2 linked regions of the Thiorhodovibrio frisius genome follow. The protein of the gene in region 1 interacts with the protein of each later gene in a pairwise test. Links are inferred from orthologs where the notes say so. Each region holds a gene or a part of one and is shown in the gene's direction. Other genes may lie near its edges.

Evidence for each region.
Region 2: the proteins of cysM (region 1) and accC interact in binary tests that used the Escherichia coli proteins (3 or more experiments, as listed by UniProt). The link is inferred for Thiorhodovibrio frisius from one-to-one orthologs.

The regions. Positions count from the first base shown.
Region 1 is NZ_CP121471.1:3,958,064-3,973,645, reverse strand. Bases 3,352-6,169 are described here. They hold cysM (cysteine synthase CysM), read left to right. Parts: upstream 3,352-4,224; coding sequence 4,225-5,115; downstream 5,116-6,169. Other genes in these bases: rlmD (23S rRNA (uracil(1939)-C(5))-methyltransferase RlmD), read left to right, coding at 5,160-6,169; Thiofri_RS18020 (DUF4160 domain-containing protein), read left to right, coding at 3,655-4,164; Thiofri_RS18025 (bifunctional acetate--CoA ligase family protein/GNAT family N-acetyltransferase), read left to right, coding at 3,352-3,572. Outside these bases: Thiofri_RS18030 (histone deacetylase family protein), read right to left, coding at 1-748; more of Thiofri_RS18025, read left to right, coding at 894-3,351; more of rlmD, read left to right, coding at 6,170-6,524; Thiofri_RS18005 (DegT/DnrJ/EryC1/StrS family aminotransferase), read left to right, coding at 6,604-7,725; ilvD (dihydroxy-acid dehydratase), read left to right, coding at 7,768-9,618; Thiofri_RS17995 (TIGR04211 family SH3 domain-containing protein), read right to left, coding at 9,615-10,346; argF (ornithine carbamoyltransferase), read right to left, coding at 10,365-11,306; Thiofri_RS17985 (aspartate aminotransferase family protein), read right to left, coding at 11,311-12,507; ilvB (biosynthetic-type acetolactate synthase large subunit), read left to right, coding at 12,823-14,598; Thiofri_RS17975 (hypothetical protein), read left to right, coding at 14,932-15,378; ppk1 (polyphosphate kinase 1), read right to left, coding at 15,563-15,582. UniProt on the Escherichia coli protein: Two cysteine synthase enzymes are found. Both catalyze the same reaction. Cysteine synthase B can also use thiosulfate in place of sulfide to give cysteine thiosulfonate as a product.
Region 2 is NZ_CP121471.1:3,844,260-3,859,977, forward strand. The notes cover bases 6,836-9,789. They hold accC (acetyl-CoA carboxylase biotin carboxylase subunit), read left to right. Parts: upstream 6,836-7,619; coding sequence 7,620-8,960; downstream 8,961-9,789. Other genes in these bases: aroQ (type II 3-dehydroquinate dehydratase), read left to right, coding at 6,836-6,992; accB (acetyl-CoA carboxylase biotin carboxyl carrier protein), read left to right, coding at 7,162-7,623; prmA (50S ribosomal protein L11 methyltransferase), read left to right, coding at 9,000-9,789. Outside these bases: Thiofri_RS17530 (Do family serine endopeptidase), read left to right, coding at 1-1,202; Thiofri_RS17535 (glycosyltransferase), read left to right, coding at 1,210-2,370; Thiofri_RS17540 (FxsA family protein), read right to left, coding at 2,349-2,771; divalent-cation tolerance protein CutA, read left to right, coding at 2,977-3,303; protein-disulfide reductase DsbD, read left to right, coding at 3,285-5,693; Thiofri_RS17555 (TlpA family protein disulfide reductase), read left to right, coding at 5,704-6,333; more of aroQ, read left to right, coding at 6,519-6,835; more of prmA, read left to right, coding at 9,790-9,950; tRNA dihydrouridine synthase DusB, read left to right, coding at 10,127-11,185; Thiofri_RS17585 (helix-turn-helix domain-containing protein), read left to right, coding at 11,182-11,535; purH (bifunctional phosphoribosylaminoimidazolecarboxamide formyltransferase/IMP cyclohydrolase), read left to right, coding at 11,638-13,236; lpxA (acyl-ACP--UDP-N-acetylglucosamine O-acyltransferase), read left to right, coding at 13,285-14,082; purD (phosphoribosylamine--glycine ligase), read left to right, coding at 14,192-15,493; Thiofri_RS17605 (FHA domain-containing protein), read right to left, coding at 15,544-15,718. UniProt on the Escherichia coli protein: This protein is a component of the acetyl coenzyme A carboxylase complex; first, biotin carboxylase catalyzes the carboxylation of the carrier protein and then the transcarboxylase transfers the carboxyl group to form malonyl-CoA.

The DNA.
Region 1 (15,582 bases):
CGGCATGGCCGTCGAAGCCCGCTGATATCATGATCAGGTCGGGCTTGAAGTCATCGAGTCGGGGTAGCCAGCTTTGCTCGACTGCGCTGCGGAAAGCCGCGCCATCGGTGCGCGCGGGTAGCGGTAGGTTGATGACGTTGGGCGCCTTGCTGTCGGCGCCGGAGCCGGGGTAGAAGGGATGCTGAAAGCTTGAACAAAAGAGCACCCGCTCGTCGCCCGCAAAGATATTCTCGGTGCCATTGCCATGATGGACGTCGAAATCCACAATAGCGATGCGTTTGAGAGCATGTTCGGCCATTGCATGGGCAGCGCCGACGGCGACATTGTTAAAAAAGCAAAAGCCCATTGCCTGATGGCGTTCGGCATGATGGCCGGGCGGTCGCACGGCGCAGAAGGCAGCGTGGTGCTTGTCGGTCATGACCAGGTCAACCCCGAGCATGGCGGCGCCGGCGGCGCGGCGGGCTGCATTGAGGGTGCCGGCGCTCATGGCGGTATCGCCATCGACCCAGGTCAGCACATCGCTCGCCGTGGGCGCGTTGGCGAAAATCATCTCGACGTAATCGGCATCATGCACCCGTAACAGGGCTTCGCGCTCTGCGAGCGGCGCGTCATAATGGGTCAGCAGTATTTCGATGCCGGAGGCGATCAGTCGGTCGGTGATCGCATGCAGGCGCTCGGGTACCTCTACATGGTGCGCGCCCATGCGGTGATCCAGGCAGTCGGGATGAGAGATGAAGGCGAGATTCATGGTTTTTGTGCTCGGCCTGTGCGGGCGAATTGATTCGCCTGGAAAATGATTGGTTTGGAAATTCCTTCGCCTGAAGCAGCTTTATGTCATCAGGTTAGTCTATTGGGGCAAATAGATCGGCCCCTGCGCCCGGGAGGGCACCAAGATGCGTTTATCGGATGTCGATCAACTCTTTGTCCCTAGTGCCGTGGCGGTCTTTGGCGCCAGCGACCGTGAGGGCTCGGTCGCAGGCATGGTGTTTCGCAACCTGCTTGCCGGCGGCTTCAAGGGGGGATGCTATCCGATCAATCCCAAATATGAAAAGGTGGCGGGCGAGCGGTGCTATCCCGACCTGGCTGCGCTCGATAAGCATGTCGAGCTGGCGTTGATTGCCACGCCGGCCGATAAGGTGGCCGGTATTCTTGATCAGTGCGGCGAGGCGGGGGTGCGCGCGGCCGTGGTGCATTCGGCTGGCTTTGCCGAGCGCGGTGAGCGCGGCGTGGCCTTGCAGGAGAAATTGGTCGAGGCGGCAAGGCGCAATCGAATCCGGGTGCTGGGGCCAAATTGCCTGGGCGTCATGCGCCCTGCCCATGGCTTGAATGCCACCTTTGGCCATGAGCAGGCACTGTCGGGGCATGTTGCGCTGGTGTCGCAGTCCGGGGCTGTGTGCACTGCCATGCTCGATTGGGCAGGGCCCCGGCGCATTGGCTATTCGGCGGTGGTGTCTCTGGGCGCGGCGGCGGATGTGGACTTTGGTGATGTGCTCGATTATCTGGCACTCGATTCCCAAACCCATAGCATTCTGCTCTATGTTGAGGGCATCCGCGATGCGCGACGTTTCATGAGCGGGCTGCGCGCGGCAGCGCGGCTCAAACCGGTAGTGGTGGTCAAGACCGGGCGCCATCCGGCCGGGTCGCGTGCAGTCAAGTCACATACCGGCGCCTGGGTGGGTTCGTCGGAAGTGTTTCGCGCGGTGATGGAGCGCGGCGGTGCGGTGCAGGTCGATTCGCTTGATCAACTCTTTGCTGCCGCTCAGGTGTTTGGTGCCGGGCGGCGCATCGCTGGCAACCGCATGGCCATTGTCACCAATGGCGGCGGGCCGGGCGTGCTGGCGGCAGATCGTGCAGTCGAGCTGGGGCTGAGCCTGGCGACCCTGAGCGATGAAACCCGCGCCGAGCTGGAAAAACTTTTGCCCGAGCACTGGTCGCACGGCAACCCGATCGACGTGATCGGCGATGCTCCGGCCGCGCGCTATGGCGCCGCGTTGCGTCTGTGTCTTGCCGATACCAATGTCGATGGCGTGCTGGCGATTCTGGCGCCACTGGCCAGCGTTGACCCGACCGCCGTGGCGCGCGAGGTGATCGAGGCTGCTGCCAAGACCCGCAAGCCGGTGCTGGCCTGCTGGATGGGCGGGACCCGGGTGGCCGAGGCCCATGGGCTCTTCTCCGAGCATGGCGTGCCGCACTATGACCTGCCGGAAGTTGCCGCTGAGGCGCTGTCCTTTCTCGGGCGCCAGCAGCGTAACCAGAAGCTGCTGATGCAGTCACCCGGACCGCTGTCGCAACAGCTCACCCCCGATGTTGAGGGCGCGCGCCTGATCATTGAGGGCGTCATGGCCGAGGGGCGCAAAACGCTGGGCACCATCGAGGCCAAGGCGATTCTGGCAGCCTTTCGCATTCCAACGACCCAGACAGTCCTTGCCCGTTCGCCCAACGAGGCGCTGATCGCCGCCGAGGCGTTGTCCTTTCCGGTGGTGATGAAAATTAACTCGCCCGACATCCGCTACAAGTCCGATGTCGATGGGGTGCGGCTGAATCTGACCGATGCCCAGAGCGTGCGTCGCGCCTATGGCGAGTTGACGGACCGGGCGCGCAGCCTGCGTCCCGAAGCGCATATCGAAGGGGTGACGGTGGAGCACATGGTCCCGAGCCGCGCCGCGCGCGAGCTGATGGTGCGGGTAGTGCGCGATCCCATTTTCGGCCCGGTGATCAGCTTCGGCGCCGGCGGGACCGACACGGATGTGCTTGCAGACCGCGCGCTTGGCCTGCCGCCGCTCAATGCCTTTATTGTCCAGACTATGATCGAACACACCCGGGTCGCGCGGCTGATGGGTGCTTTCGGTAACATGCCGCCGATGAACCGCCAGGCACTCGCGCGCATTCTGCAACGCGTCTCGGAGATGGTGTGCGAGCTGGCCGAGGTGATCGAGTTGGAGATTAACCCGCTGATCGGCAATGATCTTGACGTGATCGCGGTGGACGCGCGCATTCAGGTCGCCTATCGCCCGCCGCAGATGCCGGTGTATGGTCACATGGCGATTCACCCCTATCCGCAGCATTTGATCGAGCGGGTGCCCTTGCCGGACGGGGCGGATCTTACCATCCGCCCGATCCGGCCCGAGGACGCACAGATGGAGCAGGATTTTGTGCGCGGGCTGTCGGAGCAGACCAAGTATTTCCGCTTTATGCAGGCGATCAAAGAGCTGACGCCGGAGATGCTGGTGCGCTTTACCCAGATTGACTACGATCGCGAGATGGCGCTGATCGGCGTGGTGGTGGACCAGGGGCAGGAAGTCGAGGTTGGCGTGGCCCGCTACATGTCGCGCCCCGGCGGCGACACCTGCGAGTTCGCGATTGTGGTGTCCGACGCCTGGCGCAATCGCGGCATTGGCGCGCGCCTGATGCGCTCGCTGATGGCCAATGCCCGTGCCAAAGGCCTGCGCATCATGGACGGCGAGGTGCTTTCGGCCAATACCCGCATGCTGGCGCTGGTCAAATCGCTCGGTTTTGGTATCGAAAGCGACCGGCTTGACCCCAGTGTCAAGCAGGTGTCGAAGGTGTTGTAGCAGGCGATTGGTTTATTGCCTGCGTTTTCGCAGTCGGAGGACACTTGAGTTTTTTGGTGGTGCACGACCCGAAGAGCCTGGTATGCCACTGATTTCAGTTTTCTTCGGTATTGTGATCCGGATGTGGCATGACGACCATCCGCCGCCTCATATCCATGTTGAATACCAGGGATTCGAGGCATTGGTCGACATTCGCACAGGTCGCATCAGTCAAGGGGGTTTGCCGCGCAAAGTCGCGGCGATTGTGGCGGAATGGTGTCAGGTGCACCAGGACGAATTGATGCATAACTGGAACCGCGCGCAGCGGTTCGAGCCTCTTCAACCTATTCAGGGGCAGATCGTGATTAAACTGCTTGAAGCGCGATATCTCGGCCATTGTCGATTGGAGCTGCTGTTTTCCGATGGGCATCTTGGCGTCTTTGATGTTGGTGCTTATCTGGCTGCGCGCAGCGGCCCCTTGCTCGATGAACTGCACTCCGAGTCTTACCTTCAGCGATTTTTGATCGACGCCGGAGCCCTGGGTTGGCCGAATGGATTGGAGCTTTCGCCGATGCGGCTTTATGAGTTGTGTGAGGCGCGGGAAGCGGCTTGACGTTGTTTTCCGCGCTTTTTTGATCGATTTGTTTTCCGCCTGGCGCGTCTTTTAAACTTTATGAACTACTCAACCATCGAATCCCTCATCGGGAACACCCCGCAGGTAGCGCTGCAACGGCTGCCGGGTGAGACCAGCAACACCATTCTCGCCAAGCTTGAGGGCCAGAATCCGGCCGGCTCGGTGAAGGACCGCGCGGCGCTCAGTATGATTCAGCGTGCCGAGCAGCGCGGTGCCATCAAGCCCGGTGATACCTTGATTGAAGCCACTAGTGGCAATACTGGCATTGCGCTGGCCATGGCGGCGGCTATCAAGGGGTATCGCATGCTGTTGGTTATGCCGGAAAACATGAGCGTCGAGCGGCGCCAGTCTATGGCCGCCTTTGGTGCCGAGATTCGCCTGACGCCAAAGGATGGCAGCATGGAGGCGGCGATCGATCTGGCACGCGAGCTGGAGGCCAAGGGGGAGGGCGTGCGTTTGGATCAGTTCTCCAATTCGGACAATCCGGAAGCCCACTTCGAGACTACAGGCCCAGAAATCTGGCGCGATACCCAGGGGAAACTGACCCACTTCGTCAGTGCCATGGGCACCACGGGCACCATCATGGGGGTGAGCCGCTACCTCAAGCAGTGCAGCGCAAGTGTGCAGATCGTTGGGGTGCAGCCGGAAGAGGGCTCCAGTATCCCCGGCATCCGCCGCTGGCCGACAGAATACTTGCCCAAGATCTATGACCCCAAGCGCGTGGATCGCATCATCGACATCAGCCAGCTTGAGGCCGAGGAAACCACCCGCCGACTGGCGGCGGAGGAGGGCATCTTTGCCGGCATTTCCTCCGGCGGCGCCGTTGCTGCGGCGCTGCGGCTATCGCGCGAGCAGGAAGGCGCCGTGATTGTTGTGATTGTCTGCGACCGGGGCGATCGCTACCTCTCCACCGGCGTGTTTCCAGCCTGAGACGCGCCGATTCTGAGCGCGCGGGCCATCAAAGAGAGCCACATTTGAGCAAGAAAAAACCGCTTCCCCAGGAGCCCATTGAGGCCGAGATTGGCGACCTGAGTCACGACGGTCGCGGTGTCGCCCATGTCGACGGCAAGGCCGTGTTTGTGCAGGGCGCCCTGGCCGGTGAGCGGGTGCGCTTTCGGCTAACGCGCCGGCAACGGCGCCATGACGAGGGCGAGGTGGTCGAGGTGCTCAGCGCATCGCCAGACCGCGTCACTCCGCGCTGCGCCCACTTCGGGCTTTGCGGCGGCTGCGCCCTGCAGCATCTCGATCCGGCCGCGCAGATCGGCATGAAGCAGGAGGTTCTCGCCGCAGCCCTGGAGCGCATCGGTAAGGTGCGGCCCGAGACTTGGCTGCCGCAGCTGGTGGCCGAGCATTGGGGCTACCGGCGCAAGGCGCGGCTTGGCGTGCGCTATGTCGCCAAAAAGGGCCGGGTGCTGGTCGGCTTTCGCGAACGGCGCTCGTCCTTCGTCGCCGATCTCGCGCGCTGCGAGGTGTTGCACCCGGCGGTCGGCGAGCGCCTGACCGAACTCGCCGAGCTGATCGGGAGCTTAAGCATCCGCGAGCGGATCGCGCAGATCGAAATGGCCCAGGGCGACGGCCCGGTGGTGCTGATCTTTCGCGTGCTCGAGCCACCGACGCCGGGCGATATCGACCTGCTGCAAGCCTTCGCCGCCCGCACTGGTTTGCATGTCTATCTCCAGCCTGGCGGCATCGAGACGGTTGCGCCCCTGCCCGGGCAGCAGGCGGAGTTGAGCTATGCCTTGCCGGCGCAGGATGTCACCCTGGCGTTCGAGCCCAACGACTTCACCCAGGTCAATCTGGAACTGAACCGCCTGTTGGTTGCGCGCGCGCTCGAACAACTCGACCCTGGCCCCGGTGATCGGGTACTGGATCTGTTCTGCGGCCTTGGCAATTTCACCCTGCCCATCGCCCGCCGTGCCGGCTTGGTTCTCGGGGTTGAGGGCGATGCCGGCTTGGTCGAGCGCGCGCGCGCCAATGCCGGGCGCAATGGGCTCGATGACAGCCGCGTGCGCTTTGAGCGCGCTGATCTTTATAGCGAAACGCCGGATCAGGACGCGGCTGGGCCTTGGGACTGGTCGCGGCAATCCTTCGACCTAGCACTCATCGATCCGCCCCGCAGCGGCGCCTTGCAGGTGCTCGACGCGCTGGCAGCAACCGGCATCCGGCGCCTGGTCTATGTGTCCTGCTATCCTGGAACCCTCGCGCGCGACGCTGGTTATCTGGTGGCCAATCATGGCTTTCGCCTTGAGGCTGCCGGTGTGATGGATATGTTTCCGCACACGGCCCATGTTGAGTCTTTGGCGGTGTTTGAGCGAAGCAAGAGGGGCACCTTGGCGTGAGCCTTTGCCAGCTGCCACCACAGGTGACTGATCTGCTAAAACAATGCGAGTTTTTCTGTTTGCCGAGGCTGTATAAACGATGAATTTTGTTGACCTCAAAACCCAGTACGAACGCCTTCATGAGCCGATCAATCGCGGAATTCAGCGAGTGCTCGAGCATGGTCAGTTCGTGATGGGGCCAGAAGTGCTGGAGCTGGAACAGCGGCTTGCGGACTTTGTTGGCGTTGCGCATTGCGTATCGGTATCAAGTGGAACCGATGCATTGCTTGCGGCCATGATGGCGCTGGGCATTGGGCCTGGGGATGAGGTCATCACCACGCCATTTACTTTCGTGGCGACGGCCGAGACCATTGCGCTCCTTGGCGCGGTTCCGGTGTTTGTCGATATTGATCCGGTGTCCTATAACATTGCCCCAGGGGCGATCACGGCGGCGATCAGCGAGCGCACCCGCGCCATTATGCCGGTGTCGCTTTATGGCCAATGCTTTGCGGTTGATGAGGTGCGCGGCATTGCGCGCGATGCGGGAGTAGCGGTGATTGAGGACGGTGCCCAGAGTTTTGGTGCCGCCAGTCGCGGACGGCTTTCCTGCGGCTTGAGCGAGATTGGCTGTACCTCTTTCTTTCCCTCCAAGCCCTTGGGTTGTTATGGCGATGGCGGGGCTTGTTTTACCGACGACGCCGAGCTAGCCAGCGTCTTGCGCGAGATACGCAATCACGGGCAAGATCGGCGCTACCATCATGCACGGCTGGGGTTGAATGGCCGACTCGATACCATGCAGGCGGCGATTCTTCTGGCCAAGCTTGATGGCTTTGGCGAGGAGGTCGAACGTCGCACAGCCATTGGACAGCGCTATACCCAGGGCCTGATCGCGGGAGGCGCTGCGTCGAGCCGTGATGCTGAACAGGGGCTGCTGGTTCCTTTTGTTCCTGAGGATCAGCGGTCGGTGTATGCGCAATATACCCTGCAAGTCGATGACCGGGATGCGGTGATTGAGACGCTGAGCGCCCAAGGGATTCCAACCGCCGTGCATTACCCGATTCCGCTCAACGAGCAGCCGGCGTTCGCGAGTTACCCGGTGACCCAGGATCTCTCGGTATCGCGCAGAGTCTCGCGCCGCGTTTTGAGCCTGCCAATGCACCCTTACCTTGGGGAGCAGGATCAGGACCGCATCATCGCGAGCGTCCTTGCCGCCTGTCGCTAAGCAGGCAGACCTTTTTCGCTATTTCTACTTCTGGACATACTGATGCCTGACTATCGCTCTCGAACAACCACTCATGGTCGCAACATGGCCGGTGCCCGCGCGCTTTGGCGCGCCACTGGCATGAAAGACGGTGATTTCGACAAACCAATTATTGCAGTGGCCAATTCTTTTACCCAATTTGTCCCAGGTCATGTGCACCTAAAGGACATGGGGCAATTGGTTGCTGCGGAGATTGAACGGGCCGGAGGCGTGGCCAAGGAGTTCAATACCATCGCCGTTGATGACGGCATCGCCATGGGGCATGGCGGCATGCTCTATTCGTTGCCGTCGCGCGATCTGATTGCCGACTCGGTTGAATATATGGTCAATGCGCATTGTGCTGATGCGCTGGTGTGCATCTCAAACTGCGACAAAATCACCCCTGGCATGCTGATGGCGGCCCTGCGGTTGAACATCCCGACGGTGTTCGTCTCTGGCGGTCCGATGGAGGCGGGCAAGGTGATTCGTGGCGAGAACGAGCAGCATCTTGATCTGGTCGATGCCATGGTCGCGGCAGCCGATTCCAACAGATCCGATGCCGAGGTGGCCGAGTATGAGCGCTCCGCCTGCCCGACCTGCGGGTCCTGTTCGGGCATGTTTACGGCCAACTCGATGAACTGCCTAACCGAGGCTTTGGGTCTGAGTCTGCCCGGCAATGGCTCGCTGCTGGCCACACACCAGGCACGGCGGGATCTGTTTCTGGAGGCGGCTCGACTGGTGGTGTCCCTGGCGCGGCGCTGGTACGAGCAGGACGATGCCAGCGTGTTGCCGCGCTCGATTGCGAGCTTCGAGGCGTTCGAGAATGCCATGTCGTTGGATATCGCCATGGGCGGTTCAACCAACACCGTGCTTCATCTGCTGGCGGCAGCCTTTGAAGCTGGAGTGCCTTTTTCGATGAGCGATATCGATCGGCTCAGCCGCAAGGTGCCAAACCTGTGCAAAGTGGCGCCTGCGACGCAGCAGTATCACATGGAGGACGTCCACCGTGCCGGCGGAGTGATGGGGATCATGGGCGAACTCGACCGTGCCGGCCTGGTCCATCGCGAGGTGCCTACAGTGCATAGCGAGTCCTTTGCGCGGGCGCTTGATCAGTGGGACCCGATGCGCACCGATGCCGAGGCCGTGGTGCAGCGTTATCTCGCCGCGCCCGGCGGCGTGCCCACCCAGCAGGCGTTTAGCCAGAACGAACGCTGGCCGGCGCTGGATTTGGATCGGGATCGGGGCTGCATTCGCCGGCTCGAGTCCGCCTACAGCCGTGATGGCGGCCTGGCCGTGCTCTATGGCAATTTGGCCGAGGACGGTTGCATTGTCAAAACCGCCGGTGTCGATGAGTCCATTCTGCAGTTCACCGGGCAGGCGCGCGTTTTCGAGAGCCAGGAAGATGCCGTGCAGGCGATTTTGGTCGACCGCATCACCGCAGGGGATATCGTACTGATCCGTTACGAAGGACCGAAAGGCGGCCCGGGGATGCAGGAGATGCTCTATCCCACCAGCTATCTCAAGTCCAAAGGGCTCGGCAAACTCTGTGCGCTCATCACCGACGGGCGCTTTTCCGGCGGCACCTCGGGATTGTCGATTGGCCATGTTTCACCAGAAGCAGCCGAAGGAGGCCTCATCGGCCTAGTGGAGGAGGGGGATCGGATCGAAATCGACATCCCGGCCAGACGCATTCAGCTCGATGTCTCGGAGCAGCAGTTAGGTGAACGCCGCGCTCAAATGGAGGCACGTGCTGATCGAGCCTGGATGCCGGCGCAACGCCAACGCCCCATCAGCACGGCATTGCGCGCCTATGCGGCATTGACGACCAGCGCCGCGCATGGCGCGGTCAGAGATGTGACGCGGGTTGGCGGCTAAAACAGGTCGCGCGATCCACTGCGCCGGCGTCCGATGCCGGCGCTGGCCAGGAAGAGCCCAATGATCAGACCGCCGCCGGCGACGCCGGCTCCGGTCAGGAACCAGCGTCGGTCGTCGCCACTGCGCAGGTCGAGGTTTTCCTGCTCAAGTTCGCCCACAGTGCGGGTGAGTTTGGCGACGTCTTTCTGTAGCTGGTTGCGCTCCTCATTTATGTTTACGATATTCTCTGATGTGTGCTCAAATACCGCCAAGGCTTCTTCGAGTTCAATATTGCGCTCGGAAACCGTCTGGTGTTCCTGCTGTAGCGCCTGATGCTCTTCTTCGATTCGGCTGAGCTTGGCCGCGAGTTGATCGGGTTCCTGTTGTAGCTCATCGAGCCGTGCACGCGTTTCCGCGAGCTGAACCCGTGCGGCAGGGTCATCCTGGAGATAGCGTGTGAGTAAGAAACCTGTGGTCCCATCCTCAGTGCGCACGCGCGAGTAGCCTGTTTCGCGGTCTTTGCTTAACACCTGGACCGAGGCGCCGCTTGGCAGAACCCGAATGATTTTATGACTGGTACTCTCGCCACTGCGTAGGTTGAATTCGCCCTGATCAGTGACATAGGCAGTGTCGGCCGTGGCGACCAGGGCTGCTCCCAAGAGCCCCACGGCGATCAGAGCCCTGATCAGCTTGGGCGCCCATTGGCGGCGATGAGGGGCAGGATGACAACTTGCAACTCGCTTGAACATGGCTGATTAAGACTCCAGTCAAACCTGGCCTGGTGGCGGACCGACCAGAAGAAATTCCAGCAGTGCCTTCTGGGCATGCAGGCGATTTTCGGCCTCGTCCCAGACGACCGATTGGGGCCCGTCGATGACATCTGCGCTGACTTCTTCACCGCGATGGGCAGGCAGGCAATGCATGAACAGCGCCTCTGGATTGGCCTGGGTGAGCAGCGCGCGGTCGATGCAGAAACCCGCGAAGGCCTGGCGGCGCTCGCGCTCCTCATCCTCTTGCCCCATGCTCGCCCAGACGTCAGTGACGACCAGGTCGGCGTTGGTGATGGCTGTCGCCGGGTCGTGCGAGAGATGGCAGCGGTCGCCGTTGGCGGCGAGCAGCTCGTCATCCGGCTCGAAACCTGGCGGGCAGGCGATGCGCAGCTCAAAGTCAAACAGTCGGGCGGCGTTGATGTAGGAGTGACACATGTTGTTGCCATCGCCAATATAGGCGACGCGCCGCCCGCAAATCGGCCCCCGGTGCTCCTGATAGGTCAGCATGTCGGCAAGCAACTGGCAGGGATGGAAGCGGTCTGTCAGGCCATTGATGACGGGCACTTGGGAGTAGGCCGCGAAGGTCTCAATAGTGTCCTGCGCATAGGTGCGTATCATGACTGCATCGACCATGCGCGAGAGCACGCGGGCGCTGTCGGGGATGGGCTCGCCGCGGCCAAGCTGGGTGTCGCGCGGGGACAAGAAAAGCGCGTGGCCACCGAGCTGTGCCATGCCAGCCTCAAAAGAGACCCGGGTGCGGGTGGAGGATTTTTCAAACACCATGGCCAGCGTGCGCTGTTGCAGCGGCAGATAGGCAGTGCCTTCGCGCTGAAGGCGCTTGAGCACCAAGGCGCGATCAATCAGTGCCCGCGCTTCTTCTGTGGAGAGATCAAGCAGGGTGAGAAAATGCCGCAGTGGGCGGTCTTTTCGCTGTGCCATGGCGCTACCCCGAAGCCTCAGTCGGTTGATGGGCGAGAAAACGGCGAATCAGCGTGGCCAGCCCGTCGACGAGTAAGCCGATCTGCTCGTCGTCGATGATCAGCGGTGGCAGCAGCCGCACGACCCGCCCGGCGGTGACATTGATCAGCAGGCCCTGATCGAGCGCCTGCCGGGTGAGTTCCGCGCAGTCGCGTTCAAGCTCGATGCCAATCATCAGGCCAAGCCCGCGAATGTCGCGCACGCCGGGCAGGTCGCCAATGGTCGTGCGCAGTTGCTCCAGCAGGGCCGCGCCCTGGCGAGCGGCCTGCTCCGGCAGGGCCTCCTGCTCGAGTGTTTGCAAGACCGCCAGGGCCGCCTTGCAGGCGAGCGGATTGCCGCCGAAGGTGGAGCCGTGACTGCCAGGGCCCAGAACCTCGGCCGCTGGTCCTCGCGCCAGGCAGGCGCCGATGGGCACCCCATTGGCCAGCCCCTTGGCCAGGGTCATCACATCGGGCAGGATGCCGGCATGCTGGTAGGCAAACAGCTGGCCAGTGCGGCCCATGCCGGTCTGGATTTCATCGAGCATCAGCAGCCAGCCGTGCCGATCACAGCGCTCGCGCAGACCGCGCAGATAGTCGGGCGTCGGCAGGATGACGCCGCCCTCGCCCTGGATGGGCTCGACCAGCACCGCAACAATGCTGGCGGGACTGGTGGCGACCTTATCGATGGCTTCGAGGTCATTGTAGGGTACGCGCGCGAAGCCCTGCACCAGAGGCTCGAATCCGGCCTGGGCCTTGCGGTTGCCGGTGGCCGTTAGTGTGGCCAGGGTGCGACCATGAAAGCTCGACTCCATCACGACAATGACGGGATCTTTGATGCCGCGCTGATGGGCATGCAAACGGGCGAGCTTGATCGCCGCCTCGTTGGCCTCGGCCCCCGAGTTGCCGAAGAAGACCCGGTCCATGCCAGCAAGGCGGGTCAGCTGATCACCGAGTTGTTGCTGCGCCTCGATTTGATACAGGTTAGAGGTATGCAGCAGGCGCCCGGCCTGCTCGCACAGCGCTGCGGCGACGCCCGGATGCGCATGCCCGAGCCCGCAGACGGCGATGCCCGAAATCGCGTCCAGATAGCGGCGCCCCTCGGTGTCCCACAGCCAGAGACCTTCGCCGCGAGCGAAAGTGACTGGCAAAGGGGAATAGGTCGGCATCAGGGATTGGCCCATGTGGTGTCAGGGAGTCTCGTTAGTCTTTCACTATGCCCTGCGTTTGTGCATCACAGAAACGACAAGGCGGTCTTGCGCGGCAGCGCCGAGACCGCCTGAAGGTCTATTCTGTGCCAAACGGGCGAAAGCGCTTAATATATCAGCGTGCGGCACAGGCTCACAACTCACACATTTTTTGCAGGGTTGTACTCGGCGGACATGGACGTTTGACTTGTTTCGGGCGGGGCGATGCCCAGCGGGGATGCCGGGAACCCTGTGAGCGCTACCCGACCCAAAACAGAACACTTGTTTGATTCAGCTTTTTAAAGGTATTTCATGACTGCTTCGGTTCCGACGCGTCGCAGCGGTGCGGCCATTCTGTTCGATGTGCTAAACGATCTGGGCATTGATTGTATTTTCGGTCACACCGGAGGCGCGGTCATCCCGCTGCATGTCGAGTTGAACAAACGTATGCGTCGCGGCGAGCGGGTGCCGCGCTTTATTCTGTGTCGCCAGGAGGGCGGGGCGGGTCATGCCGCCGAAGGCTATGCCCGCGCGGGCGGTCGGGTTGGTGTGGCGCTGGCCACCTCCGGTCCGGGCGCGACCAACCTGGCCACCCCTATTGCCGATGCCTACAAGGACTCGGTGCCCACAGTCTTCATTACCGGGCAGGTGCCGAGTTCGGCCATTGGTAGCGATGCCTTCCAGGAAGTCGATACCCTGGGTATGACCCGGCCTATCTCCAAGCACAATTATCTGGTCAAGACGGTGGCGGACCTTGAGTGGACGCTGCGCGAGGCTTTTGTGCTGGCTGGTTCGGGGCGTCCGGGGCCGGTGGTGGTCGATATCTGCAAGGACGCGCAAATCGCGCTGCTCGATCATCCCAATCCGCCACGTGTGCGCCATCGCGAGCCGCTGCCCTTTGATCCCGCCGCCGCTGATCGCATTCTCGATGCCCTTGCCGCCGCTGATCGTCCGGTGATCAAGGCCGGGGGGGGCATTATTCATGCCGGTGTTTCCGGGGCGCTGCGCCAGTTTGTCGAGCGCTTCGATACCCCGGTCACCACCACCTTCAACGCGCTGGGCGCGGTGCCCATGGATGCGCCCCACGCGCTTGGCATGCCCGGTATGCATGGCAGCATTCCGGCCAACTATGCTCTGCGCGAGGCCGATTTTATCCTCACGCTCGGCGGTCGCTTCGATGATCGGGTCGCGGTCAAGGGTTTTGCCGACGGCAAGCGCATTGCCCATGTGGACATAGACCCCTCCGAAATCGACAAGACCATCAAGACTGATCTGGCACTGGTGGCCTCGCTCGATGAGTTTTTTGCCCATGCGCTTGGTACCAATCGCCGCGCGCAACACTCCGCTTGGATGGTCCGCATCGGCGAGTGGCGCAAACAAATGCCCCTGCCTTATGCGCAGGGCGATTACATCAAGCCCCAGGCGGTCATAGAGGCACTCTCGGAGCTGACCAAGGGCGATGCAACCTTGGTCACAGGCGTGGGTCAACATCAAATGTGGGCGGCGCAATACTATGGCTTCAAGCGTCCGCGCCAGTGGATCAGCTCCGGTGGGCTAGGCACTATGGGCTTTGGTCTGCCGGCGGCCATTGGTGCCTGGTTTGCCAATCCGGACAAGCCCGTGGTGCTGGTCGACGGTGATGGTAGTTTTCAGATGAACATCCAGGAGCTGGCCACCGTGGTTGCCCACCGCATTCCGCTGAAGATGTTTGTGCTTAACAACAGCTTTCTCGGTATGGTGCGCCAGTGGGAGGACATGATGGACGGCGGCCATCATTACGAAACCTGCCTGGCGCGCAACGAAGATTGCGAGCCTGACTGCATGACCATCGACCAGACCTGTCGGCGGCAAGTCCCCAACCTGACTGGCCTGAGCCATGTGTATCCGGGCTTGAAAACCCAGCGCATTCGTGGCCCGCTCGGCATGCGCGAGAGTATCCGCGAGGCACTCAATCAAGACGGCAGCGTGCTGGTGGATGTGTGGATAGACAAGGCCGAAGATGTGCTACCCATGGTGCCGCCAGGCAAGAAGCTTGATGCCATGATTGCCTCCAGTGTCACGCCTGCTGCTGGGGCGAATGCCGCCTGATGTCTATCCCAAAAGCTTAGGTACCGCCTGGCATCTGCCTGGGACCACAAGGAGCAAAGGAGCAGTAGCGGTGAATGCTTAATCCACAGCTGTCAACTTGGGATTTTCACGGCTGTTCGGACGGAGCAATCTGTGTCAGAATTAGGGTCAAGGATGGGCTTCATTTTCGCGTCGAATCTGTTGGGGAATGTGTTCCCGACCCAGAACGAGCTGAATCTCATAGGGGGTTCGGTATAAACTAAAAAAAAGCCGACTTCCTGGTTTTTGGCCACCACTGCCCAAAACCTGTGAAAAGTCGACAGCACTGCCACCAAGTCGCCGGAGGATTCAGCGATGATCGTCTTCTCTCAGCTACACGCGCAAAACCATAAAATCACGGAACTGTCCAATATCTTTCTGTATCTGGTGCAAAATCGTGAAATGTGCGATACAGAAACCGCCTGTGATGTGTTTTTTGAATACTCGACAAAGGTTAAGGAGCACATCGAGCTGGTTGATCGGGAAATCTGCGGCCGTTTGATTTCCTACCCGGATCAGGCGGTGAAAAACACCGCGAACCGGTTTTTGTCCGGCTCGACGGAAATCAAGCGGATTTTCAACCAGTACCTCAAAGAATGGTGCTCAGAGCCGCAGCGGCGCCTGCAAATTCGCGACCATCAGCATTTTCTGAGCGAGACCCAGCAGATGTTCGGCCTGGTGCTCGATCGCATCCAGCGCGAGACCGAGCACCTGTATCCGCTGATCCGCAAACTTGAAGAGCACGCTGCGGAAGCGGCCTAAGTTTGGGTGATAAGAAGTTTGGGTGACAAGATCTGGTGTGATGAGGTCTCTGGTGTGACCGGATATCCGGCGTGATCGGAACCGGCAGCGCGGGGAGCGCCGGCCGATTTCAACCGAGTCTGATTCGATCAGCCCCGGCGCGTTATCACCGGTAGGTCATTGCTGGTAGGTCCTCACGGGCGCGTCATCCCTGATTCGCCGCCA
Region 2 (15,718 bases), 120 kb from region 1 along the record:
TCTTCCGCCGCTTTCATGCTGAGCCCGATTTCTCCAAGCCGCGCGAGGGCGAAGGCTCGGGCTTCATCATCGACCCGGCCGGCTTGATTGTCACCAATAACCATGTGGTCCAAGGCGCCGACCGCATTCGGGTGACCTTGAACAACGGCGACGAATACCCGGCGCAGCTGCTCGGTCGCGACCCAAAAACCGACCTGGCACTGATCAAGATCGACGCACCAGCGCCCCTCACCGCCGTGCAGCTCGGCAGTGCCGAGGGCGCCAGGGTCGGCGACTGGGTGCTGGCAGTGGGCAATCCCTTCGGGCTTGGCGGCTCGGTCAGCGCCGGCATCATTTCGGCGCGCGGGCGCGACATCAACTCCGGCCCCTATGATGATTATCTGCAAATCGACGCACCCATCAACCGCGGCAATTCGGGCGGTCCGCTGTTCGACGCCAGCGGCCGGGTGATTGGTGTCAATACCGCCATCTTCTCACCGAGCGGCGGCAATATCGGTATCGGCTTTGCCATCCCGGCCGAGACGGTGGCAGATATTGTGACCGAACTGCGCACCAAGGGGCGCGTGGACCGCGGCTGGCTGGGCGTGCAAATTCAGCCGGTGACTGATGAGGTCGCCTCAAGCCTTGGCCTGTCTGAGCGCCAGGGCGTGCTGGTGACCGAGGTTCTGCCCGAGGGACCGGCCGCCGCCGCAGGTCTGCGCGATGGGGACATCATCCTGCGCGTTGACGGTCAAGTCATGCAGGACTACCGGGACCTGACGCGCCTGATCGCCAGCCTGGATGCCGGCTCCCAGGTGCAAATTGCGCTGATACGCGGCGGCCAGGGACTGACACTACCGGTTACCATCGGCCAGATGCCGACCGAGCCCCAGCTCGCTGACTCAGGGCTGACCAACGACGGCGATCAGGCGCGCCTGGGTGTTTACCTGGCTCCCATCACGCCCGAGACACGGCGCGAGCTCAACCTGAGCCCCGGCACTGCGGGCGTGCTAGTGACCGACGTCGAGCCCAACAGCCCGGCCGCCCGGGCCGGCATTCGCGCTGGCGCGGTGATTTCGATGGTGGGCCAGCAACCAGTCAGCACCCCGGAACAGGCTATCAGCATGATTCGTGCCGCCGCCTCTCAGGGCCGGCCCTCGGTGCTGCTGCGCCTGGAACAGGACGGCCAGCAGCGCTTTGTGCCGGTTCCTTTCCAAGGCTGACCCATTGATGAGCGAGCCTGCCCGGAACGCGCGCCTCGACACCATTGCCCTGCTTGCATCCTTCTCGGGCAGCGGTGGCGTCGAGCGCATGCTGGTCAACCTGCTGTCAGCCCTCGACAGCCAGGGGGTGGCAATCGACCTGCTGCTACTGCGCGCGGACTCGGCCTATCTGCGAGAACTGCCGCCCGGCATCCGTCAAATTCGACTCGCCGGGCGCCACAGCCAACTCGCCATTCCGGCCCTCGCCCGCTATTTGCGCCAGGCACAACCTGCCGCCCTGCTGGTGGCCAAGGACCGCGCCGGGCGCAGCGCGGTGATCGCGCGCGCACTGGCAAGGGTAAAGACCCCCATTGCACTGCGCCTCGGCACCCATCTGTCCACCGCCATGGCCGGGCGCTCGCCACCGGAGCGCTGGTTGAGATACAGCCTCATCCGCTGGCTCTACCCGCATCTCGAGGCCATCGTCGCAGTTTCGGCAGGCGTTGCCGATGATGTCGCAACCATTAGCGGCGTGCCCGCCAAGCGCATCCATGTGGTGCGCAACCCGGTCATCACATCGATGCTCGCCGCCCGCGCACGCGCGCCCTGTCATCATCCCTGGCTAGAGCGCGACGACAACGACCGCATCCAACCACCGGTAATCCTGGCCGTCGGGCGCCTACAGCGACAAAAAGACTTCCCGACCCTGATCCGCGCCTTTGCCCAGCTACACCAGCAGCGTGAGTGCCGACTGATCATCCTCGGCGAGGGCGGGAACCGCCCGGGACTGGAGCAACTGGTGGCCGAACGCGGGCTGAACGACGCGGTCAGTCTTCCGGGGTTTGTCGCCAATCCCTACCCCTTTATGGCGCGCGCCAGCCTGTTCGCCCTGTCATCGGCCTGGGAGGGCTCGCCCAATGTGCTGACCGAAGCCCTGGCCCTAGGCACGCCAGCGGTTGCGACCGACTGCCCGAGCGGTCCGGCCGAAATTCTTCAGCGAGGACGTTTCGGCTCTCTGGTGCCGGTGGGCGATGCCGAGGCGCTCGCCACCGCCATGGCGGCGACGCTGGATGCCCCCTTGCCCGCCGACACCCTGCGCGCTGCGGTCAGCGAATACCAGGCCGAGCGCAGCGCCTGTCGCTATCTGGACCTGCTGGGACAGATCGCTCAATCATCCTCGCGACGATAGTCCGCATCGATGTATTCGCGCCGGCTGGTTCTGATCTCTACATCCCCGGCAGCTGGCTGCACGGCAAGGTAGCGGCGGATCAAGGCATGGCGCAGCGCTGGAATCAACAGCAGAAAGCCCAGGGCGTCAGTGACAAAACCCGGCAACAGCAGCGAGAAACCGCACAGCAGCAAAATGGCACCATCGAGCATCTCGAACGCAGGCACCTCGCCCCGGTCGACCATGCTGCGCACCCGCATCAGCACCGACAGGCCCTGCTCGCGCACCAGATACCCGCCAAGGGCTGCGGTGAAAATCGACAGCAGAATGGTCGGCAACGCCCCGATGATGGTGCCGACCTTGAGCAGAAAATACAACTCAATCAGCGGCGTACCGACAAAAATCAACAGAAACCAAAGCACAATAGGAACTCGCAAGGCAGTGGATTGAAGAAAGAAATTATCGCCACCAGAACCAAGATGGATCCGAGCAGCGATCACTGATCGGCGACCTTAGACCGGGCAGCCGGCAAGTGCAATCCCCGCGCCCGCGCAGCGGCGATGCTTTGGTCTAAAATAACCGGCTCAGGCACCCAGATTCATCAAGCCGCCCGAGGGAGTCCGCCCGATGTCAACGCCGCCCTGCATTGCCTACTGCACCTGTCCCGACAGCGACTGCGCCGAGCGTCTCGCCGCCATGCTAGTCAACGAGGGCCTGGCCGCCTGCGTATCACTGCTGCCCGGCGCGAAATCCTGCTACCGCTGGGACGGACAACTGTGCCAGGATGCCGAGGTGCTGATGATGATCAAAACCACGCAGGCGCGCCTGCGCGAACTCGAATCACGCATCCTTAAGGAACACCCCTACGAGGTACCCGAGTTCATTGTCGTGCCTGTTATCGCGGGATCGGATCAGTATTTGAAATGGATTGACACATGCACCCAAAGCTCGTGAAAACCCACCCACAGTCGCACCAGAGCAAATCAGCACTGCCCGCGCGCAGATCAGCGCCACCAGGCTGGCTGAGTCCCTGGCTGCTGCTCGCGGGGCTGATCTGCCTGCTGGGCGGGCCGGCGCGAGCGGACTTCCTGCCCGTTGAGCAGGCCTTCCAGCCCGAGGTCGCGGCCCTGAGCGCGAATGAACTAGTCGTGCGCTGGCAGATCGCACCCGGGTATTACCTCTACCAGAACAAACTGCGTTTTCGCACCGAGACACCCGGAGTCACGCTGGGTCAGCCGCAGCTGCCGCCGGCTGAGGTCAGGCAGGATCAGTTCTTTGGCCAGGTCGACATCTATCGGGATCAGCTTGAAGTGCGGATTCCCGTTGAGCGCGGCGAGAACACCGCTGCCCCCCTGACCCTGCTCGCCCGCTTCCAGGGCTGCGCCGATGCCGGCTTCTGCTATCCGCCACAAGAGGTCGCGCTCGAAGTCGCCCTGCCGGCGATGAGTCCGGTCATGAGTCCGACTGTCAGTCCGGCGACCAGCCCGGACGCCAATAAAGTCGCTGCCTCAAATCTGCGCGCGGCACTCGGCACCAGCACTCGCCAAAGCTTAGGGCTTGACGACGACATTCTTCCTGCCGCAGAAGCCTTCGTTTTTTCCGCCGACATCAAGTCGCCCAACCTGCTCGAGCTGCGCTGGACTATCGCACCCGAGACCTTCATGTACCGCGACATGATCGCGCTTAGGCTGTCCCCTGAGCGGGCCGAAGCTGCGGGCGTGCAACTTGGCAAGCTGAAGCTGCCAGAGGCCGAGATCAAAGCCAACACCGTGCGCCCGGATGGCAGCATCGGCGATGTCGCCATCTACCATGGCCTGGTGACGGGCGAAATTCCGCTGCTGCGCTCTCGCGTCGAAGCAGCCGAGATTGAACTCATCGCGACCTTCCAGGGCTGTGCCGAACGCGGCATCTGCTATCCGCCGGTGACCAAAACCGTCACCCTGGCCCTGCCGCCAACCGATAGACTGGTCGACGCGCAAACCCTGGCTGCCACTCAGCAGGTTGCAGCCGCTGAACCCACAGCAGGCGAGGCGCGAGTATCCGAGCAGGACCAAATTGCCGCACGGCTCGCGAAAGCCGGCATCTTCGGCGCTTTGGCGCTGTTCTTCGGTCTGGGGCTGTTGCTGGCCTTTACCCCCTGCGTCTTCCCGATGATTCCCATTCTCTCCGGCATCATCGCCGGACAGGGTCAGGGCATCACCACCCGACAGGCGTTCATGCTGTCCCTAGCCTATGTGCTGGCGATGGCGCTGACCTACGCCATCGTCGGCGTGATCGCCGGACTCTTTGGCGCCAACTTGCAGGCCGCGTTCCAAAATCCTTGGATACTGACGCTTTTTGCCGGCATTTTCGTCGCCCTGGCGCTGTCCATGTTCGGCTTCTACGAGCTGCAACTGCCAAGCAGCCTGCAAACCCGGCTGACCGAACTCAGTAACCAACAACAGGGCGGCACTCTGATCGGCGCGGCCATCATGGGCGCCCTCTCGGCGCTGATCGTCGGCCCCTGTGTCGCCCCGCCGCTGATGGGTGCGCTGATCTTCATCGGCAAGACCGGCGATGCAGTACTCGGCTTTTTCGCCCTGCTCGGACTCGGGCTCGGCATGGGCGCACCCCTGCTGCTGATCGGCACCTCGGCCGGCAAGCTGCTACCGCGCGCGGGCGCCTGGATGGATGCGGTCAAGGCGGTCTTTGGCGTGCTGCTACTGGCGGTGGCGGTGCTGCTGCTTGAGCGCATTCTACCGGTGGCCATTGCGCTGCTGTTCTGGGGGCTGCTGCTGATTGCCTCGGCGGTTTATCTAGGGGCGCTCGAGCCCCTGCCCGCCCAGGCCAGCGGCTGGCGCAAGCTATGGAAAGGCCTGGGCGTTGCGCTAATGGTCTATGGCGCCCTGATGCTGGTCGGCGCCGCCGCCGGCGGGCGCGATACCCTGCAACCACTGCGCGGGCTAATGCCTGCCGGTGGCGCGCAGAGCAGCGCCCATGCCGAATTCAAGCGCATCAAGACGGTTACCGATCTCGAACGTGAGCTCGCAGCCGCAGCCACCCAGGGCCAGCCTGTGATGCTCGACTTCTACGCCGACTGGTGCGTATCCTGCAAAGAAATGGAGCGCTACACCTTCCCCGAACCCGCGGTCCAAAGCGCCATGGCGGATTTCATCCTGCTCCAGGCCGATGTCACCGCCAACGATGCCGAGGACAGGGCACTGATGCAGGAGCGCTTCGGCATTCCCGGTCCGCCGGCCATGCTGTTTTTTGATACCTCGGGCACAGAGCTGCGCGGTTTCCGCTTGGTCGGCTTCGTGCCGCCGGAGGAGTTCGCCGCCCATCTGCAGGAGATCCAGCCATGAGTGCGCGGTTATGAGTGTATTGAAAGTCCTGTTCGTCACCCTACTGGCCGGCACACTCAGTATCAGCGTGGCGCTCTTCGGTCAGCACTGGATCGACGACCATCCGGATCTCACCTTCGGCAGCCAGCGCGACCGATCAGGCACCGAGGTGCTCCCGGATCTGCGTCTGTCCACTCCCGACGGTCGCTTGGTCAGCAGCCACAATTGGGCTGGTAAAGTGGTGGTGATGCACTTCTGGGCAAGCTGGTGCACCCCCTGTCTGGCGCAGATCGGTCCGCTTGAGCGCCTGCAAGACCGCTATGGACCAGGCTTGCTGCAAGTGGTGAGCATCGCCATCGACACGCCCGAGGACGTCCAAGCCTTCCTCAACGCACGCACGCTCAATTACCAGGTGCTGCTCGGCGGTCAGCCGGAGATAGCGCTTGCCGCCCGCTTTGGCAATCGCACCCAGGCCCTGCCCTTCACTGTGCTTTTCGATCACCGTGGCCGGGCGGTTTTCGCTCAACCAGGGTTGCTGGGCGAAGACCAATTACGGACTGAAGTCAGCGCCCTGCTGCCAGACACAGCCGAGCAGGCCGCCGATTCTGGTACAACGGATTCCGGCACAACCCTTCCGGGGGCAGCAGCGGCAGGGCTGTAACATGCAAGGGCACCGCCCGGCGCGGATTTTTGTAAATCGGCGCACTTTCCTTTACCCTTGTCACATTCGAGTCAAACGGCTATTTTTGCGACCGTTGCCGCCCGTTAGGCACAGTTACCGGCGTGTAGGCTCAGATTTCTCGCACTGATCGGCCGGTTCACCGGTCAAGGAACTCAGCACAGCCTATGTCGGCCATTCTCTGCCTGAACGGCCCCAACCTGAACCTGCTCGGCCAGCGCGAGCCTGGGACCTATGGCCAGATTACACTTGCGCAGATCGAGCAGCGCCTGCGCGACGCAGCCCAACAGGCCGGAGTGGCTTTACTGTTCGCGCAGAGCAATGCCGAGCATGCATTGATCGAGCACATCCACCGAGCACCAGCCGATGATGTGGCCTTTATGATTTTTAATCCGGCGGCTTTCACCCATACCAGCGTCGCGCTGCGAGATGCCATTCTGGCCGTCGGCTTGCCCTTTATTGAGGTGCACTTGTCCAACATTCATGCGCGTGAAGCCTTCCGGGCGCATTCCTATTTTTCTGACATTGCCGCCGGCGTGATCAGCGGCCTGGGCGCCCATGGCTATGAGTTGGCACTGACCGCCGCGATGCATCGCTTAGCCTCTGGCGGCAGCCAGCCATCTGCCCCGGCCGCGCAATGACCACCTAGAACGACCAAATGCCTGACCGAGCACCAAAGCTGCCCTGATCAGCCCCCGATTACTGTGAATCAGACGGATTCATTACCCTGGGTGATCGGGACCATGAAGGTTAGAACGACTTAGAACTACTAAAAACTACTGAGCCAGCCCATCGAGAGACCCAAGCCGCATGGACATCCGTAAGGTCAAAAAGCTTATCGAGTTACTCGAAGAATCGAACGTCGCTGAAATCGAGATTCACGAGGGCGAAGAGTCAGTGCGCATCAGCCGTCAGGGCCATGCCGCGCCAAGTTTCTTCATGCCCGCAGGTGCGCCGCCTCCCGCTGCCCCGAGCAGCCCGCCAGCACCCATACCTGCAACTGCGGAGACGCCCGCCGCCGAAAGCGAAATCGAAGACGGCACCCTGGTGCGCTCGCCCATGGTCGGCACTTTTTATCGCTCGCCCTCCCCCGGCACCAAGCCCTTTGTCGAGGAAGGCTCCGAGGTCAAGCTTGGCGATACCCTGTGCATCATCGAGGCGATGAAAATCCTCAACCAGATTGAGGCGGACATCGCCGGTCGCGTCAAGCGCATCCTGGTCGAAAATGGCCAGCCCGTGGAATACAACCAGCCACTCTTTATCATCACATGATCGAGAAGGTCCTTATCGCCAACCGCGGCGAGATTGCGCTGCGCATTCAGCGCGCCTGTCGCGAGCTTGGCATTAAAACCGTGGCGGTGCATTCCGATGCCGACCGCGATCTTAAACACGTCCTGCTCGCCGATGAATCCGTCTGCATCGGCCCGGCCCCGTCGCGCGACAGCTATCTGCATATCCCGTCCATTATCAGCGCAGCTGAGGTGACAGATACTGTCGCCATTCACCCCGGCTATGGTTTTCTGTCCGAGAACGCCGACTTTGCCGAACGCGTCGAGCGCAGCGGCTTTGTGTTTATCGGCCCCAAGCCAGAAACGATCCGCCTGATGGGCGATAAGGTCTCGGCCATCAAGGCGATGCAAGCCGCTGGGGTACCCTGCGTGCCGGGCTCCGACGGCCCACTCGGCGACGACCCCAATCGGCTGCTGGAGCTAGCCCATAACATCGGCTATCCGGTCATCATCAAGGCCGCTGGCGGCGGCGGTGGGCGCGGCATGCGTGTGGTGCATTCGGATGCCGCGCTGCTCAATGCCGTCTCCCTGACCAAGGCCGAGGCCGGGGCAGCCTTCGGCAACGACGTGGTCTACATGGAGAAGTACCTCGAGAACCCGCGCCACGTCGAGTTCCAGATGCTGGCCGACAACCACGGCCATGCTGTTCACTTGGGCGAGCGCGACTGCTCCATGCAGCGCCGTCACCAAAAGGTGGTCGAAGAAGCCCCGGCACCCGGCATCACCGCCGAACAGCGCCAGCGCATTGGTGATCGCTGCGCCGAGGCCTGCGTGCGCATTGGCTATCGCGGCCTTGGCACCTTCGAGTTTTTGTATCAGGACGGCGAGTTCTATTTCATCGAAATGAACACCCGCGTTCAGGTCGAACATCCAGTCACCGAGATGGTGACTGGCATTGATATCGTCAAAGCGCAGATCCTGGTCGCTTCCGGCGAGCCACTGCAATTCAAGCAGGACGACATCGAACTGCGCGGTCATGCCATCGAGTGCCGCATCAATGCCGAGCATCCGGAGACCTTCATGCCTAGCCCTGGGCGCATTGAGGACTTTCACGCCCCCGGTGGCCCCGGCATTCGCATGGATACCCATATTTACTCAGGCTACGTGGTGCCGCCCTACTACGACTCCATGATCGGCAAACTGATCGCCCATGGCGAGAATCGCGACTGCGCCATCGCGCGCATGAACAACGCGCTGCGCGAGACAGTGATCGAGGGCATTCAAACCAACATCCCGCTGCATCGCCAGATCATGAAAGACGCCGCCTTCCAGGCCGGCGGCGCCAATATTCATTATCTGGAGAAAAAGCTCGGGCTTTGAGCCACAAGCGCCCCAAACCGCCAGCTCCCTGAATCCATCATGCCCTGGTTGCAACTCGCCCTGATCAGCGCCCGCGAGCAGGTTCCGCTGATCGAAGCCGTGCTTGAGAATGCCGGCGCCCTGGCGGTGACCCTGGATGATCCCGAGGATTGCGGCCAGACGCCCACCCAAACCGACCTGAGCCTGCTCGAACCCGCACCGGGCGCCATGCCGCTATGGGCGTTGGTGCGACTCACCGCGCTCTTTGAAGACACGCCCGAGGCAGGCGAGCGCGCGCAGCAATGCGCCGCCCAATTGCAGGACGCACTGGCCGCACCCCCGCACCTGGAGCCCCTTGCCGATCAGGTCTGGGAGCGCGCCTGGCTCGCGCACTGGCAACCGCGTCGCTTCGGGCGCCGGCTGTGGGTTTGCCCGTGCGATCAGGATCCCGCGACCGATGCCGCCGCTGGCATCCAACCCGATGACGTCATTCTCGCGCTCGATCCGGGGCTCGCCTTCGGCACCGGCTCGCACCCCACCACCGCCCTGTGCCTGGAATGGCTGGACGGTCTGGATCTGACCGGCAAGACGCTGATCGACTACGGCTGCGGCTCCGGCATTCTGGCCATTGCCGCGCTCAAGCTTGGCGCGGCCCATGCCATTGCCATTGACCATGACCCACAGGCCCTGATCGCTACTGCGGCTAATGCCGCCAACAATGGCGTGGCCGCGCGCCTGAGCTGTCACAGCCCCGAGGACTTTGCCGCTAAAACCCGCCCCAGGCCGCAAGCGGATGTGCTGGTGGCCAACATTCTCGCCGGCATCCTGATCGAGCTCGCCCCCCAGCTGAGCCGGCTCTGCGCGCCCGGAGCCCAGGTGGCACTCTCCGGCATTCTCGACCCCCAGGTTCCGGCGGTGTGCGCGGCCTATGGCGCACATCTCGTCTTGTCTGAGCCTATCCTGCGCGACCAGTGGGCCCTGCTGAGCGGACATAGCGCCCAGACAGCTTGAAGGGTTCCCGTATCAATACGCAGCGCGACAGCAAGCGCGGACGTGCGGTGCAGTGCTTTGTGATGCAGCACCCAGCGCGCGTCGGCCGCTAGCTCTAAAATCAAACCCAGCCCAGACCCGAGTTCATCCCCGCCCATCCAAGCCGACCCTGCCGAGAACAACATGCCGAGAACAACATGCCGGAATCCGTCCCCATGTCCAGCGTTGCCAATCGGCTGAAATTGCCGCTGCGAATCGGCTCACTCGAACTCCCCTCGCGAGTATTCCTCGCGCCCATGGCCAGCATTACCGACCGGCCCTTCCGCCGCCTGTGTCGAGAATTCGGTGCCGGGCTTGCCTTCTCCGAGATGCTGAGCGCCAACCCGGCGCTGCGCCACACCCGCACCAGCGCTGAGCGCCTGGACCATCAAGGCGAGCCACGTCCCTTCGCGGTACAAATCGCCGGTGCTAACCCCGAGGACATGGCCGACTTTGCCCGCCATGCCGTCGATCAGGGCGCGGACCTGATCGACATCAACCTTGGTTGTCCAGCGAAAAAGGTCTGCCGCCAGGCAGCCGGTTCCGCACTGCTACGCGACGAGCCCCTGGTCGCACGCATCATGGAGCAAGTCGTGCGGGCGGTGAATGTTCCTGTCAGCGTCAAAACGCGCACCGGCTGGTCACCACAAGAAAAGAATCTCGCGCAAATTGCACAAATTGCACAAAACTCCGGAATCGCCATGTTAACAGTGCATGGACGTACGCGCGCTTGTGGTTACAACGGCCAAGCTGAGCATAACAGCTTGTCAGCGCTGCGCGAGCAGATCACCATTCCCCTTGTTGCTAATGGCGACATCGACACGGCAGAAACAGCACATAAAGTGCTTGAACAGACCGGTGCAGATGCTGTTATGATTGGTCGCGCAGCCTTGGGAAAGCCATGGATTTTTGCTCGCATCGAGCGCTTTCTGGCCACCGGCGAGCAGACCGGGCCACCTGACCCAGCAGTAAATCCGGAACGCAATCCGGACCAAATCCGCGACATTCTGCTTTCCCATCTGGCAGCCCTCCATGATTTCTATGGTGAAGCGCGCGGTCTGCGCGTTGCGCGCAAGCACATCATCTGGTACTGCCAGGATCTGCCCGGCTTTAAGCAGGCCAGCGGGGCACTTTTAATGGCCACATCAGCCGCAATCCAGCACCGCTTGGTGCAAAGTTATTTTGCCAATCTGATGACAGGGGAGACTGACACATGAGGATCGACGCGGCTTTAATTGCCGAGCCAGATGCCTGCCAAAATGTCCGTTGCCAGCATCGCCCATCCTTCCCCATCAGCCAGTCGGCAGAAGACAACGGCATCCCCCTGCACGATTGCGTGCGCACGGCCTTGCAATCCTATCTTGCACGCATGGGCGATCATCAGATAGACAACCTGTATCGGTTCGTCCTCGATGAGGTCGAGCGACCACTGATCGAGAGTGTTCTCCATCACGCCAGTGGCAATCAGACGCTTGCCGCCCGCATCCTTGGCGTCAGCCGGGGAACGCTGCGCAAGAAGGTCTCGCAGTATGGGTTGATGTCGGCCAACGACCCCAGCAACGCCTAAGTAGCAACGCCTAAGTAGCATCGCCTAAGCAGCAGCTCCTAAATAGCCCCTCACCTAACCAGCAATCCTGAATCATTGCACCACCACGCCCCAGCTGACCCCATGCAACCCATTCGCCGCGCCCTGATCAGTGTCTCCGACAAATCCGGCCTACCGGAACTCGCCGCCGCCCTCGCCCACCACGGGGTCGAGATCCTTTCCACTGGAGGCACGGCTGCGCTGTTACGCAAAGCGGGCCTCAAAGTCACCGAGGTCGCCGAGCACACCGGCTTTCCCGAAATGATGGACGGGCGCGTCAAGACCCTGCACCCGAAAATTCACGGCGGCATTCTCGGGCGCCGCGGTCAGGATGAGGCGGTAATGCAAGCCCATGGCATCGACCCCATCGATCTGGTGGTGGTCAATCTCTATCCCTTCGAGCAGACAACCGCCGATCCCAACTGCCCGCTTGAGGAGGCGATTGAACAAATCGACATCGGCGGGCCAACCCTGATCCGCGCGGCAGCGAAGAATCATGCCGCAGTCGCAGTGCTGGTTGAGCCGGGCGATTATCCGCGCCTGACCGCCGAGCTTGAGGCGCATCAGGGCAGCATCAGTGCGGCGCTGCGCTTCGATCTCGCGACACGCGCCTTCGAGCACACTGCCCGTTATGACGCGGCCATCGCCAATGAGTTGGGCCGCCGGCTGGAACTGGCAAGCGCCTCGCCCGATGACAAACCCGATGACAAACAGGAACACCCCTTCGCGCGCACCCTGAGCTTTCAGGTGCGCCGCCAGCAAGCCCTGCGTTATGGCGAGAATCCGCATCAGCAGGCGGCCTTTTATGTCGAGCCCAGGATCCAGGACGGCAGCATCGCCAGCGCCCGCCAGCACCAGGGCAAGGAGTTGTCGTACAACAACATCGCCGACACCGACGCGGCACTCGAATGCGTCAAGCAATTCAACGATGTCCCCACCTGCGTGATCGTCAAGCACGCCAACCCCTGCGGCGTGGCCGAGGGCGAGAGCCTGCTGAAAGCCTATGATCGCGCCTTCAGCACCGACCCGGAATCGGCCTTTGGCGGCATTATCGCGTTCAATCAGGAGTTGGACGCCGCCACTGTGAGCGCTGTGGTCGAGCGCCAATTTGTCGAGGTGATGATCGCCCCCAAAATCAGCCCTGAGGCACTGGAAGCGGCCAAGACCAAAAAAAATCTGCGCCTGCTAAGCTGCGGCGACTGGACGGTCGCCGGCCCCACCACCACCCTTGACTTCAAGCGCGTGACCGGCGGGCTGCTTGTGCAGAGCACTGATCGGCTCATCGCCGCCGAACTGCGCCAGGTGAGCGCCCGCGCGCCCACTCAGGCGGAAATGGCTGATCTGCTGTTTAGCTGGCGGGTGGCAAAGTTCGTCAAATCCAACGCCATTGTCTACGCGCGCGCGCGCATGACCATTGGCGTCGGTGCCGGCCAGATGAGCCGGGTGAACTCGGCACGCATTGCGGCCATCAAGGCCGAGCAGGCAGGGCTCGCGGTTAAGGGCGCGGTCATGGCCTCAGATGCGTTCTTTCCTTTCCGCGATGGGCTCGATCAGGCCGCAGAAGTCGGCATCACGGCGGTGATTCAACCCGGCGGCTCGATGCGGGACCAGGAAGTCATAGCCGCCGCTGATGAGCATGGCATCGCGATGATCTTCACCGGCACTCGGCATTTCCGCCATTGATCGCATAACACATTGACTCGCCTCGGCTGAATCGCACCATCGCCGGCCATGAGCATCCACCCCACTGCCATTATCGCCGCCGACGCGGAGATTCACCCGAGCGTCACCATCGGTCCCTATTCCATCATCGAGGCCGGCGTGCAGCTCGGCGAGGGCTGCGTGATCGACAGCCATGTGCTCATTTCCGGTGCGGCCCAACTCGGCCCCGGCAATCGCGTCTGCCACGGCGCCACCCTGGGCACGGAGCCGCAGGATATCGGCTTCAGGCCGGAGCACTCAAAGCCACTCATCATAGGCGCGCATAACCATTTCAAGGAGTGCGTCAATATCAGTCGTGGCATCAAGACCGATGCCGGCACCCGCATTGGCGATCACAACTATCTGATGGCCTTCTCGCACATCGGCCATGACTGCCTGGTTGGCAACCACAACACCCTGGCCAACACCGCCACCCTTGCCGGTCATGTCTCCTTGGGCGATGGTAACTTTCTCGCCGGCCATGTTGCTGTGCATCAGTTTTGCCGCATCGGCGACCTGTGCATGATCGGCGGCATCACCGGCGTTGCACAGGACATCCCGCCTTTCGCACTGGCCAACGGGCAGCGCGCGCGGATTCTTGGGCTCAATACCGTCGGCCTGCGCCGGGCTGGTTTCGACTCCAAGGCGCGCGGGCACATCAAGGCGGTGTATCGGCTGCTGTTCCGCTCCGGCCTGCGCTTGAGCCAGGCCATGGAGGAGGCCGCAGCCGCCTATCCAGGCGCGGAAACCGAGCGCATCCTCGCTTTCATCCGCGCTGGCGACTCAGGCCGCGGCATCGCCGCCTTCGGCGGAGAGCGAAAACCCTAACCTGAAGCAACCGCTTCGTCCTCCGGGCTGGTGACTCACTCTGAGCACCAGCTTGCAGGTTTCCACCAACCCCTAGTCAGTCTTCACTACCCACGATTCCCGAAACACCATGAATCTGCTCATCATCGGCGGCGGCGGGCGCGAACATGCCCTCGCCTGGAAAGTCCGGCAATCGCCCCTAGCCGATCAGGTCTGGGTCGCACCCGGCAATGGCGGCACAGCGCGCGAGCCCGGCATCGAGAATGTCGACATCGACGCCGAGGACATCCCGCGTCTGATCACCTTTGCGCGCGACCATGGCGTCGAGCTGACCATCGTCGGCCCGGAAGCACCTCTGGTGGCCGGCGTGGTCGATGCCTTCGCGGCGGCCGGGCTGCGCTGTTTCGGCCCCACGGCGGCGGCGGCACAGCTCGAAGGTTCAAAGCAGTTCACCAAAGACTTTCTCGCCCGCCATAACATCCCGACGGCCAACTACCAAAGCTTTAGTGATCAGGCGAGTGCGTTTAAATACCTGGAGGCCATCGCCAATGGCGCAGGCAGTCGTTCACCCTTTCCCTTGGTCATCAAAGCCGACGGACTCGCCGCCGGCAAAGGTGTGGTGATCGCCGAGACTCTGGACAGCGCGCGCGCGACCGTTCAGGCCATGCTCAGCGACGGCCAGTTCGGCGCCGCCGGTCAGCGGGTGGTGATTGAGGAGTTTCTCACCGGTGAGGAGGCCAGCTTCATCGCCCTGGTCGATGGCGAAACCATTGTGCCGCTGGCCAGCTCCCAGGACCACAAGGCGCGCGATGACGGTGATCGCGGCCCCAACACCGGCGGCATGGGTGCCTACTCCCCCGCCCCAGTGGTCACCGCCGAGTTGCACGAGCGCATCATGGCCGAGGTGATGCGCCCGAGCGTGCGCGGCCTGGCGGTCGAGGGCTTGTATTACCGGGGCTTTTTATACGCCGGGCTAATGATCGGCGAGGATGGCGTGCCTCGGGTGCTGGAATTCAACTGCCGCTTGGGCGACCCCGAGGCCCAGCCGCTTTTAATGCGCCTGCAAAGCGATCTGGTGCAGCTCTGCCTGGATGCCTGCGACGGACACCTAGACGAGAACCAACTCGCCTGGGACCCGCGCGTCGCTCTGGGCGTGGTGATGGCCGCTGCGGGCTATCCTGATTCGCCACGCAAGGGCGACGAGATTCAGGGACTGGAAACTGCGGATACCGCCGAGTGCAAGGTCTTCCATGCCGGCACCCGAGTGCAAAAGGGAAAAACCCTCACCAGCGGCGGGCGCGTGCTCTGCGTCACCGCGCTTGGCCCTGATATCGCCAAAGCTCAGGAGCTTGCCTATGCTGGTGTCGCGCGCATCCAGTTTCATGGCGGATTCTACCGCCGCGATATCGGCCATCGCGCGCTTGGGCGCTAACGCTCGCTCAAAATCCGCGGGGCCTGATGGGGACATGCAACAAGCCCGGCTCAGTCGCCCACCAAACGCCGATAGAGCGATCTTGGCTCCAGAAAGCTGAATTCATAGCGCCCGAAAGCCAGCAGCCAACCGTCGTGAAGCTCCTTGAACTGCTCGCCGAGCGGCTCGCCATTGAGCCGGGTGCCATTCTTGGAGCCGCAATCGCGCATGAAATACCCTTGCGCG